DNA from 3 places in the Bacillus sp. SSR7 genome. Region 1 is predicted to be linked to each of the others. Evidence: riboswitches for the same ligand, from Rfam matches in the RefSeq annotation. Region 1 holds a riboswitch; each other region holds the start of a gene.
The links. A riboswitch is a leader RNA that binds a small molecule or an ion and turns the genes downstream of it on or off. The one in region 1 is predicted to bind S-adenosylmethionine.
Positions count from the first base shown of each region.

Region 1 (4,217 bases):
TTTGATGGGTTAGTTGTAATGGCAATTGGTGATAGAAATGATCGTTCTAAAATTAAGAAGGCGCCAAACAATTTTATAATTGCTTCATACGTACCCCAAACAGAAGTATTAAGTGAAGCAGATATTTTTATTACACATGGCGGTATGAATAGCGTACACGATGCTATTCATTTTAATGTTCCATTTGTTATAATTCCACATGATAAAGACCAGCCAATGATAGCACAAAGATTAACCGAACTGGAAGCAGCAAATCGGTTATTGAAAGAGCATGTTAATGTGCAAACGTTAAGAGAAGCGGTAACAGACGTTCTTTCAAATGAAAAGTATAAGCATGGAATACGAAAATTGAAAGATAGTTTTTTAGATTGTGGTGGTTCAAATGAAGCAATTACAATGATTACATCTCTTTTAAATAAATAGTGTGGGTCATATAAAAGCATAGAGGTGGCACCTTTATGCTTTTATATGATTATCCAGCAAACTGCACAGCAGTATTTGCATGTAAAAAAGTAGTATCAAAAACAGGAACAGTAAGATCGTTTTGGGAAATGAGCAATGGTATTTCGGTGCAACCTAGTAGTATACCTTCTGCGCCATTTTGAATTAATGACTTTGTAATTTGTAATAGCTTTTCTTTTGATACTTCTGAAATAATTCCTTTACTTAATTCATTTAAAATAACATGATGAATAAATTTTCTTGCCTCTTTATTTGGGATGATTGTTTCAATGTTATAATTTGCTAAACGTGATTTATAGAAGTCTTGTTCCATTGTTTGTTTCGTACCTAATAGTCCAATACGCTTTATATTATGTTCTACCATTTTCTTTGCACTTACATCACCAATGTGGAGGAGTGGAATGGATATTGCTTGCTCTACTTCTTCAGCAAATAGATGTACTGTATTGGAACACATTAATAAACATTCAGCCCCAGACTTTTCAACCTTTTTTGCAACGGTAACTAATTCGTTTTTCACTTCTTCATATTGATGATTTTGTAATAAATTAGTTACTTCACCGAAGTCCATGCTATATAAAACAAGCTTTGCATTTTGATCATATTGAGAGAGTGTAAGTGTATTTATATGTTTATAGTATAACGATGTAGATTCCCAACTTAGCCCACCAATTAAACCGATTACTTTCATCGTATATTCCTCCCGTAACTATTTTGAGTTCATTATTTCATAATTCCGATGAGAATACAATGATTTAAATGAATCATTTAGCAAAAAATAAAAATAATTAGAAAAGTATTGTAATTTATGTTTCTTAGTGCCATAATACGAATTACAAATTAATACTTATCCAGAGAGGTGGAGGGAACGGCCCTATGAAACCTCAGCAACCCCTATATAAATGTATAGGAAGGTGCTAATTCCGCAGAGAACACGATGTGTTTTTTGGAAGATAAGAGGATTCTTGAATGTGAAAGAAAATGACCTCTTATGTAAGAGGTCATTTTTTGTTGTATAGAAAGGGAGTGTCGATGCATAATTCATTTTGAAAATAAATATAGAGTAATAAAAGTTGACTATTAAGAGAGGGGAATTGTAATGAACAAATTATCAACAAAATTAGTAGTGGCAATCGGAATTGGAGCAGCACTATATGGGATATTAGGACTATGGGGATTTTCTATTGCACCAAATACATTTATTAAACCTGCGTTAGCTATTTTAACCATTTTTGGAGCGTTATTTGGCCCAGTGGCAGGACTGTTAATAGGACTTATCGGTCATACCGTAACAGATACAATTGCTGGCTGGGGTATTTGGTGGGGATGGGTTTTTAGTTCAGGTATTATCGGCTTTGCAATGGGGCTTATTCAAAAAAGAGTTGGCTTTAGTGTGAAAAACGGGACATATAATAAAGGAGATATTTCTTATTTAGCTATTACTGGGTTAATTGGTATCGTCATTGCTATTATATTTGCTGGGGCATTCGATATTATTGTGATGGGAGAACCGTTTGACAAAATTGTTATACAAGTATTAGGTGCAACAATTGCTGATGTTATTGTATTTTTAGTTCTTGGATTGCCAATTACAATAGGATTAGCTAAATCTAATAAGAAACATACACATTTAAAAATTGAAAAGTAGGGATGTTAACATGCAACCAATTATTTCTTTTGAACAATTCAGCTTTCAATATAAGCATGCAGCGCAGCCTACTGTTAAAGACGTTACATTTCATATATATCCTGGGGAAAAAGTGTTGATTGCTGGGCGAAGTGGTTCAGGGAAATCGACATTAGCTCATTGTATAAATGGGCTAATCCCATTTTCTTATGAAGGGACTAGTACTGGTACTATTTTAATTGACGGAAAAGACCCGAGGAAAGGAAGTATTTTTGAACAGAGTAAACAGGTTGGAACAATTTTGCAAGATCAAGATGCACAATTTATTGGTCTTACAGTAGAGGAAGATGTAGCTTTTTATTTAGAAAATGAATGCGTAAATGAAGATGATATGAAAAAGATTGTTTCGGAATCATTAAAAAAGGTAAAGATGCATAATTTTCATAAACAAAGTCCACATGAGTTATCAGGAGGGCAAAAACAAACTGTTTCTTTAGCAGGTCTGTTAACGACAAATGCTAATATATTATTGTTTGATGAACCGTTAGCGAATTTAGATCCAGCTAGTAGCTTACATACAATAGAACTTATTAAAGATATACATAAACAATGTAATAAAACAATTGTAATTATTGAACATCGAATAGAAGAAATGTTAAATCTGGATTTAGATAAAATTATTTTAATGGAGGAAGGGGAAATCGTTGAGATAGGAACACCAGAAGAGATTTTGGCCTCAAATATATTACCATCTATTGGCTTAAGGGAACCTATGTACTTGGAAGGATTAAAGAGATTGCATTTTGATAGTAATAATGACGTAATATACCCATTTGAAAATCTTCAAAGAGAAAATGTTAGTGGTGTAATAAATGAGTGGATGGAGAAGCAAACTTTTTGTAAAGATACTCCTACAAAAAAAGAATTATTGAAAGTAGAGAATTTGTCATTCTCATATCCTAATAAACAAAAAGTATTAGACAATGTAAATTTCTCTCTATATAAAGGGGAAATAGTAGCACTCTTAGGTCATAATGGTGCTGGAAAATCAACATTAGCTCATAGTCTTATAGGGATAAACAAAACAAAAAATGATAGAATTTTAATTGATGGAGTAAATATCAATTCTTGGTCTATTCGTAAACGTGGTGAGGTTATATCTTATGTGATGCAAAATCCAAATCATATGATTACACAAGCTACTGTAATGGAAGAGATTTCATTTCCATTACAATTAAAAAATTTTTCGAAGGAAGAAATTAAGCTTAGAGCAGAGGAAACATTAAAAATTTGTGGCTTGTATCCATTTCGAAATTGGCCAATTCAGGCATTAAGTTATGGTCAAAAAAAGAGATTAACGATTGCATCTGTACTAGCAATAAATCCAAAACTTATCATATTAGATGAACCGACAGCGGGACAAGATTATTATCATTATAAACAATTTATGACGTTTATTAGAAAACTAGCTGTGAAGGGAATATCCTTTATTTTTATCACACACGATATGAATCTCGCATTAGAATATGCAGACAGAGCAATAGTTCTACATGAAGGAGAAATTATTGCGAATAATCCCGCGTCTATTGTATTAGGACATCCAGAAACATTAAAAAGAGCGAACTTAAAGGAGAGCTCTTTATTTAAACTCGTTAAATTTAGTGGTATTACAAATCCTGAAAGATTTATGAAACTTTATTTTGATGATATTAGGAGGGAGGAAGGTGTATAATACATATTTTCATCGCATGGACGAGGCAGTGAAATTGTTGTTATTTATTTTTTGTATGACACTTACTTTTTTATTTTTTGATTTTCGCATATTGCTATTCGTATTTATGATTGGATGTATCGGACTTCTAGTTGCTAAAATTCCATTTCGTAAAATTTTTATTGTTTTTACTGTTATATTCACATTTAGTTTATTAAATTCTGTCATGATTTTATTTATTACACCAACCCATGGATCTGAATTAACTGGATCGTATACTTCATTTGTGTATATTGGATATGCAACAATTACATACGAAACCTTATTTTATGCAGCTACACTTTCGTTAAAGTATTTTACGTTATTACCATTTACACTTATTTTTATTTATACGACTGATCCAAGCAAATTTGTGAG
Region 1 is NZ_JBVVXV010000001.1:241,042-245,258, reverse strand. Features, by position in the region: gene AC0NJG_RS01390 (macrolide family glycosyltransferase) at 1-423, shown strand, start outside; gene AC0NJG_RS01385 (aspartate/glutamate racemase family protein) at 473-1,153, opposite strand; SAM riboswitch class I at 1,307-1,422, shown strand; gene AC0NJG_RS01380 (ECF-type riboflavin transporter substrate-binding protein) at 1,562-2,110, shown strand; gene AC0NJG_RS01375 (ABC transporter ATP-binding protein) at 2,121-3,821, shown strand; gene AC0NJG_RS01370 (energy-coupling factor transporter transmembrane component T family protein) at 3,814-4,217, shown strand, end outside.

Region 2 (4,217 bases), on a different contig from region 1:
TTTCAGAGAGTCTCGTTAAATCATAACCTGTTGTCCATAGTTCTGGTAAGACGATAACATCTGGTCTTTCTTTCATCGCTTCGTTTATTTTATGTTTAGCATTCTCAATATTTTTTTCTACATCTCCAAAAACAATATCCATTTGAATACATGCGACTTTCATTTTGTCAGCCCCATCCTTAATTTTTTCTTTACAAAATACTGGAAAGATTATATCATTTGTCACTAGAATTGTAACAACTTTCAAAAGAGGTGGAAAGCATGAAATTATTTCAACCTTCTGAGATCGTAACATCATTGCCTACACAATTTTTCGCTTCACTTGTTGCAAAAGTTAACAAAGTCGTTGCAGCAGGGCACGATGTTATTAATCTAGGACAGGGTAATCCAGATCAACCAACACCACAGCATATCGTAAAAGCTTTACAAGATGCTGCTGCAAAAGCGATTCATCATAAATATCCGCCATTTCGCGGACATGAAAGTTTAAAAGAAGCTGTAGCAACATTCTATCAACGCGAATACGGCGTAAAATTAAATCCAAAAACGGAAGTTGCTATTTTATTCGGCGGAAAGGCTGGGTTAGTAGAATTACCAGTTTGTTTTACAAACCCTGGTGATACGATTCTCGTTCCAGATCCAGGTTATCCAGATTATTTATCAGGAGTTGCTTTAGCAAAAGCTCAGTTTGAAACAATGCCACTTATTGCAGAAAATAACTTTTTACCAGATTATACGAAAATTGATGACTCTATTGCCGAGCGTGCAAAATTAATGTTTTTAAACTATCCAAATAATCCTACAGGTGCTACTGCATCAAAAGATTTTTTTGATGCAACGATTCATTTTGCTAATAAACACAATATATTAGTTGTTCATGATTTCGCTTACGGTGCTATAGGGTTCGACGGTCAAAAGCCTGTTAGTTTCTTACAAGCAGACGGCGCCAAAGATACGGGAATTGAAATTTATACATTATCAAAAACTTTCAATATGGCTGGATGGCGTATTGCCTTTGCAGTAGGGAATGAAAGTGTGATTGAAACAATTAACTTATTACAAGATCATATGTATGTTAGTATTTTTGGTGCAGTTCAAGATGCTGCCCGCGAAGCATTATTAAGTTCACAGTCTTGCGTAGGAAACCTCGTAAATAGTTATGAATCTCGAAGAAACGCTCTTATTTCTGCTTGTCACTCGATTGGTTGGAATGTAGACATTCCAACCGGATCATTCTTTGCATGGCTTCCTGTTCCAAAAGGATATACATCTGAGCAATTTTCTGATATTTTACTAGAAAAAGCACACGTTGCAGTTGCTCCTGGTGTTGGATTTGGTGAGCATGGCGAAGGATACGTCCGTGTTGGTCTCTTGCATACAGAAGATAGATTACGAGAAGCCATTAATCGAATTGATAAATTAAATTTTTTCAAAAAGTAATTGACAACATGAAAAACATCTGACAAAATTCAGTTATCTTAAAAATTTAAACATTTCTAAATACTTCTTATCAAGAGCAGGTGGAGGGACGAGCCCGACGAAACCCGGCAACCGATCTACAATTGTAGACACGGTGCTAATTCTCGCAGCATTACGCTGACAGATAAGGAGCTGGTTGTAAAAAAACCTCTCCTTAGCTGAGAGGTTTTTTTATTTAACTAGGAGGTTATAACAATGAGCGGAATTATAGCGACGTATTTAATCCATGATGATTCACATAACTTAGAAAAAAAAGCTGAGCAAATTGCACTCGGTTTAACAATTGGCTCTTGGACTCATTTGCCACACTTATTGCAAGAACAATTAAAGCAGCATAAAGGCAGCGTCATTCATGTTGAGGAATTAGCTGAACATGAACATACCAATTCGTATTTACGTAAAAAAGTAAAACGCGGAATTATTAAAATCGAATATCCGTTATTAAATTTCAGTCCGGATTTACCAGCAATTTTAACGACTACATTTGGAAAGCTCTCACTTGATGGCGAAGTAAAATTAATTGACTTAACTTTTTCAGACGAATTAAAAAAACAGTTTCCTGGTCCAAAATTTGGGATAGATGGTATTCGAAATCTTTTACAAGTACATGATCGTCCCCTTTTAATGAGTATTTTTAAAGGAATGATTGGACGAAATATTGGGTATTTAAAAACGCAATTACGCGATCAAGCAATTGGTAGTGTAGATATCGTAAAAGATGATGAAATATTATTCGAAAATGCATTAACACCACTTACGAAACGCATCGTATCTGGAAAAGAAGTTTTACAATCCGTATATGAAACATACGGACATAAAACGTTATATGCCGTAAATTTAACAGGACGAACTTTTGATTTAAAAGAAAATGCGAAACGTGCAGTGCAAGCTGGAGCTGATATTCTATTATTTAACGTATTCTCTTACGGACTAGATGTACTACAATCACTTGCAGAAGATGATGAAATCCCGGTTCCTATTATGGCACACCCTGCTGTAAGTGGTGCTTATTCCGCATCCAAGTTATATGGAGTTTCATCTCCATTATTACTCGGGAAACTACTCCGTTATGCTGGGGCTGACTTTTCATTATTCCCATCTCCATACGGAAGTGTTGCGCTAGAAAAAGAGGAAGCTCTTGCTATCTCAAAATATTTAACTGAAGACGATGCATTTTTCAAAAAGAGCTTTTCTGTTCCGTCTGCTGGTATTCACCCTGGTTTCGTTCCCTTTATTGTACGAGATTTCGGTAAAGATGTTGTTATTAATGCTGGTGGCGGAATACATGGACATCCAAATGGGGCGCAGGGCGGCGGTAAAGCTTTCCGTGCTGCAATTGATGCTACTTTGCAAAATAAACCACTCCATGAAGTAGATGACATAAATTTGCATAGCGCACTACAAATATGGGGAAATCCCTCTCATGAGGTGAAATTATGAGTATTCAAGTATTTTGTGATTTCGATGGCACGATTACAAATAATGATAACATTATGTCCATTATGGAAAAATTTGCACCACCAGAAGCTGAAGAAGTAAAGAATAGAATTTTATCACAAGAGCTATCTATTCAAGAAGGTGTTTCTCAATTATTTCAATTCATACCTACTAATCTGCACGATGAGATTATTCAATTTTTAATAGAGACTGCTGAAATCCGTAGTGGTTTTCATGAGTTTATACAATTCGTAAAGGAAAATACCATTTCTTTTTACGTAATATCAGGTGGAATGGATTTCTTCGTCTATCCACTCTTACAAGGAATCATTCCAAAAGAGCAAATTTATTGTAATGAAACAGACTTTTCAGCAGAGTTTATTACAGTTAAATGGCCTCATTCTTGTGATGATCATTGTCAAAATCATTGCGGATTATGTAAATCATCATTAATCCGTAAATTAAGTGATACAAATGACTTTCATATTGTAATTGGAGATTCTATTACTGATTTACAAGCCGCGAAACAAGCTGATAAAGTGTTCGCTCGCGATTTTCTTATTACAATGTGTGAAGAAAATCATATTGCTTATACACCGTTTGAAACATTTCAAGATGTGCAAGCTGAATTAAAACATTTGTTGGAGGTGAAATTATGAAACAACTTTTTCGTCAATGGTATGACTTAAGCGAGATAAAAAAAGAATTAACAACACGCAATTGGTTTCCAGCAACGAGTGGTAATATTTCTATAAAGGTTAGTCATGAACCACTGACTTTTCTCATTACAGCAAGTGGTAAAGATAAAACAAAAACGACTCCAGATGATTTTCTATTAGTAGATCATCTAGGGATTCCCGTATTAGAAACTGAATTACGTCCTTCAGCAGAAACAATCTTGCATACACATATTTATAACCATACGAATGCTGGGTGCGTCCTTCATGTTCATACAACCGATAACAATGTTATCACAAATTTATATAGTGATGCAGTCACACTTCAAAATCAAGAAATTATTAAAGCTCTCGATATTTGGGAAGAAGGTGCAACAATAAACATTCCTATTATCGAAAACCATGCCCATATCCCAACGCTTGGAGAAAACTTCCGAAAGCATATACAAGGAGATTCGGGAGCAGTATTGATCCGTAACCATGGTATTACCGTATGGGGTCGAGATAGCTTTGATGCTAAGAAAAGATTAGAAGCTTATGAGTTTTTATTCCAATTTCATATAAAACTATTATCAATTCAAGGAGGCGTTTCTAATGGCGCAAATTCGTATTCATGAAGTAAAT
Region 2 is NZ_JBVVXV010000002.1:434,295-438,511, reverse strand. Features, by position in the region: gene AC0NJG_RS06395 (carbon-nitrogen family hydrolase) at 1-247, opposite strand, end outside; gene AC0NJG_RS06390 (pyridoxal phosphate-dependent aminotransferase) at 262-1,440, shown strand; SAM riboswitch class I at 1,505-1,610, shown strand; gene mtnW (2,3-diketo-5-methylthiopentyl-1-phosphate enolase) at 1,675-2,919, shown strand; gene AC0NJG_RS06380 (2-hydroxy-3-keto-5-methylthiopentenyl-1-phosphate phosphatase) at 2,916-3,575, shown strand; gene AC0NJG_RS06375 (methylthioribulose 1-phosphate dehydratase) at 3,572-4,210, shown strand; gene AC0NJG_RS06370 (cupin domain-containing protein) at 4,188-4,217, shown strand, end outside.
Region 2: it holds a riboswitch for S-adenosylmethionine, as region 1 does, so the genes downstream of both, mtnW (2,3-diketo-5-methylthiopentyl-1-phosphate enolase) here and AC0NJG_RS01380 (ECF-type riboflavin transporter substrate-binding protein) in region 1, are expected to answer to the same signal.

Region 3 (4,217 bases), on a different contig from region 1:
ACCTGCAAAGTCTACTTGCACAATTCCTTTCACATAAGAACGTTCTAAATAAGATTCGCCTTTTTGGTAAAGGGGAGCGATAACAGAGTCTTTAAATAATATTTTTTCAGATGCTAGTAATGCTTCCCAGCGAGCTTTTTCATCACCAGCTAAAGTCGTTTTCACTTTTTCAATTGTTTCATCGAATTCCTTATTAGAGTAATGATCTAAGTTGTAAGGGTTATTCGTTGTAAACAATTCAAGGAATGTAATTGGGTCAGCAAAGTCAGGGCTCCAGCCGTCAATACCGATTTCATAGTCACCTTTTAATAAAAGTGAAACTTGTTGTTTACGTGGTTGTGGTTTCACATTTACTGTTAATCCATCTAAATTCTTTTCTAGCTGTCCTTTTAAGAACTCACCAGTTTTCTTATCAAGGTCAGCATCACTTGTTAATAATTCTAATGTGATTTTTTCAGAACCAAGCTCTTGTTTAGCTTTTTTCCATAACTCTTGTGCAGATTTTGTATCAACTTTGGTTAAATCTCCGTTTATAGTACGGAAGTCCTTTCCATCAGCTCCTTTTGCAAAGTTTTTTGGAACGAGACCAAAAGTTGGTGTAGATCCATCGTTTAATAACGTATTTACAAAGGATTTTCGATCAATTGTTTGATCGATTGCTTGGCGTGCAGACACGTTTTGAAGTATTTTGTTTTGTTGATTCATACGTAAAAATTGTACGCCTACGTTCGGGCGTTCTTTAAAGTTCGCATCTTTTTTATATTTATCAACGAAATCAGATGTTAATTTTATGCGGTCTAATTGTTTTGATTCGAATAGGTTTACTTCTGTTGATTTTTCTTTTACGACGTTAAAATTGATTTCTTCTAGTTTGACAGTATCTTTATCCCAATAGGTAGGGTTTTTCTTAAATTTAAAGCTTTGTTCATGCTTCCAATCGCTTAGTGTAAAAGCGCCGTTGTACAAGATTGTATTATCTTCTAAAGCGTACTTATCACCTTGTGCTTTGAAGAATTCCTCGTTAATTGGTAGGAATGTTGGGAACGCTGTTAAGCTAATAAAATATGGAACAGGGCGTTCTAATTCTACCTCAAACGTATGGTCATCAATTGCTTTTACACCAAGTTGGTCGGCTGGAAGTTCTTTGTTGTTAATTTTTGTTGCGTTTTTAATATCAAAGAATAGAAATGCATATTCAGAGGCTGTTGCTGGATCGACAGCTCTTTGCCAAGCGAAGACAAAATCTTTCGCTGTAACAGGCGTGCCGTTTGACCATTTTGAATCTCGCAGGTGGAATGTGTATTTCGTTTTATCGCCACTTACTTCATGAGATTTTGCAACACCAGGGACAGGTTTGTTACCTTCACCAAGATTATACAAGCCTTCAAATACGTTTCTCATTACTTGGCCAGAATCAGTGTCTGTAGCACGAGCCGTATCCATTGTTCGTATTTCAGTAGGTGAAGATAAGTTTAAAACCTGTTTACTAGGTGCCTCGTCCTTTGCATTTGCTCCGCTTGCTTCGTTTTTATAACTACCGCAACCAGTTAATAAAATACTTACTCCTACAACTGATGCAATACCGGGTACAAACTTCTTTTTCATTTGATTTTCCTCCTAAATAATTAAGTTTGGATGATGATGAGGGAAATGAAAAATAAAAAATCCCTCTTTTCATATTGAGAAAGAGGGATTTTTACGTACAAGTTATGCACCCGTATATAAACGAAGTCCCTCATTCTATCTTTCAAGCACAAAGCTTGCAGGAAGTGGCACAGTATTCAAAATGAACCTGTTGCCGAGGTTTCAAAGGGCCAGTCCCTCCACCTCTCTTGATACAATGAGTAAACGAATAAACTTTATTAATTTTTGTGTTTCTTTGATAATTCAAAATCTTACACCTTGAATAATGAAGTGTCAACCGAATGAAATATAGTTTAAATTTTCAGTTTTCTTTAACGAAAAACCACTGCATATGGCAGTGGTTTTTCTATTAGAAGTTAAAGTTATCTGGATCTGGACCAACGCGACGATCTTCATTTAAAGCTTGAATTGCTTTCATATCATCAGCACTTAATTCAAAGTCGAAGATGTTTGCATTTTCAATAATGCGATGTTCTTTAATAGATTTAGGGATTGTTACAACTTCGTTTTGTAGATCCCATCGTAAAATAATTTGTGCAGTTGATTTATTATATTTTGTTGCAATGTCTTGTAATGTTGGATTGTCTAGTAGTTGGCCTTGCATTAATGGTGACCAAGCTTCAAGCTGGATGTTATGTTCTTTGCAGAAAGCGTGTAGCTCTTCTTGTGCTAAACGTGGGTGGTATTCCACTTGGTTGACCATTGGCTTAATTTCAGCAATTTCAAATACGTCTTGTAAGTGGTGGATGTGGAAATTACTCACGCCAATTGCACGAACACGGCCATCTTTATAAAGCTTTTCTAACGCTTTCCATGATTCAGTATATTTTCCTTTTACAGGCCAATGTACTAAATATAAATCTAAATACTCTAAACCTAATTTCTCTAATGTAGTTTCGAATGCTTGAAGTGTTGTTTCATACCCTTGATCGCTATTCCATACTTTTGATGTAATAAATAATTCTTCACGTGAAATACCTGATTCACGGATCGCTTGTCCAACGCCTTCTTCGTTTTGATAAATTGCTGCAGTATCAATGCTGCGATAGCCATTTTTAATTGCTGCTTTTACAGATTCAATTACTTCTGAACCATCTTCTACTTTAAAAACACCTAAACCGAACCAAGGCATTTTTACACCGTTATGTAATGTTGTATAGTCTTTTAAACTTGTTAAATTCATATTATTTCCCCCTAGCTTTTTTGTTTGTTGCTTCTACTGCTTTTTGAATTGCCTCTGAAAAATTATATTCATATAAAGCTTTGAGACCTTCAGCTGTGGAACCACCGGGTGTTGTTACTTGTTCGCGGAGGTTAGCTGGATCTTGCGTTTGTTCAAGCATAGAAGCAGAGCCGGAAATCATTTGAATGACAAGGTGTTTTGCGGTTGCTTCATCAACTCCATAACTTTTTGTTGCTTCAATTAAGCTTTCAGCAAAGTAATAAAGGAAAGCTGGTGCACTTCCCGTAACTGCAGTAAGCTGATGAACTTCTTCCTCAGTACAAAGTTGCGAAGTACCAATACCTCTTAAAAGCAGTTGCAAGGTTTCCTGATGCATCTCGGTTACCGATTGTCCCATTGTATATAAGGAGATAGACTTTCCGATTTCAGCAGCTGTATTTGGCATAATCCAAGCAACAGGTGTCCCCTCGGGAAGTCTTTCTTCTAAATAAGATGGGCCAATGCCAGCGGCTACCGTTACGACAAGTTGATTCGATAGTAACGGAGATAATTCCGCTAATAAACCTTCATGTGCAGAAGGCGGCATTGCTAAAACAATCGTATCAACAGATGTAACATGCTGCTTCCAATCTGTTGTAGTAGACACATTATATCGCGTTTGTAATTGTTCCAGTTTTTCTACGTTGCTTCGGTTAGAAACGATAATTTCTTCGATGTATTCTTTGCTTGTTTTCAGTAACCCGGAAAATATGGCTTCTGCCATACGACCAGCACCAATAAATAGAATTCGATGTTTAGTTAGCATATCCTTTATTCCTTTCTAGTGGAGATATGTTATAAAAAACGATACCATTTTTAAGAGAATTTTGTAAAAAGAAAAGGCTTCCTGTAGGTAGAATGGATAATAAAAAGGAGGGAATTCATGGTAAAGGCTATTACTTATACTGGTGATAGGGAATTTATCCCGCTTTAATGTGCAGTAAGACCCCCACCTCAAAATTCAGCGAAAGCAAAGAAGTTAGGTGGGGGGCGGGCTGCCCATAAAAGCCCGATTGGTGAGGGCTGATTAAAGTTTCACTTTATTATACATCTGGGGAGAGATGATCATGATTAGAAGTCCGCTTTTTTTAGTCGTTTCTAGTATTATTTGCGTATTGGTTGGATTTTATATTCAATCGAGTTATATTGAAATTTTTGCATCGGTTATGGGGATTATTAATGTTTGGTTATTAGCGAGGGAAAAGGTATCTAATTTTTTGTTTGGCATGATTACGGTCGCGGTATTTATATATATTTTCATTACACAAGGTTTATATGCAATGGCAGTATTGGCAGGCTTTCAATTTATCTTTAATGTATATGGTTGGTATTATTGGATTGCACGCAGTGG
Region 3 is NZ_JBVVXV010000020.1:37,164-41,380, forward strand. Features, by position in the region: gene AC0NJG_RS25675 (peptide ABC transporter substrate-binding protein) at 1-1,605, opposite strand, end outside; SAM riboswitch class I at 1,738-1,842, opposite strand; gene AC0NJG_RS25680 (aldo/keto reductase) at 1,994-2,827, opposite strand; gene proC (pyrroline-5-carboxylate reductase) at 2,829-3,632, opposite strand; gene pnuC (nicotinamide riboside transporter PnuC) at 3,934-4,217, shown strand, end outside.
Region 3: it holds a riboswitch for S-adenosylmethionine, as region 1 does, so the genes downstream of both, AC0NJG_RS25675 (peptide ABC transporter substrate-binding protein) here and AC0NJG_RS01380 (ECF-type riboflavin transporter substrate-binding protein) in region 1, are expected to answer to the same signal.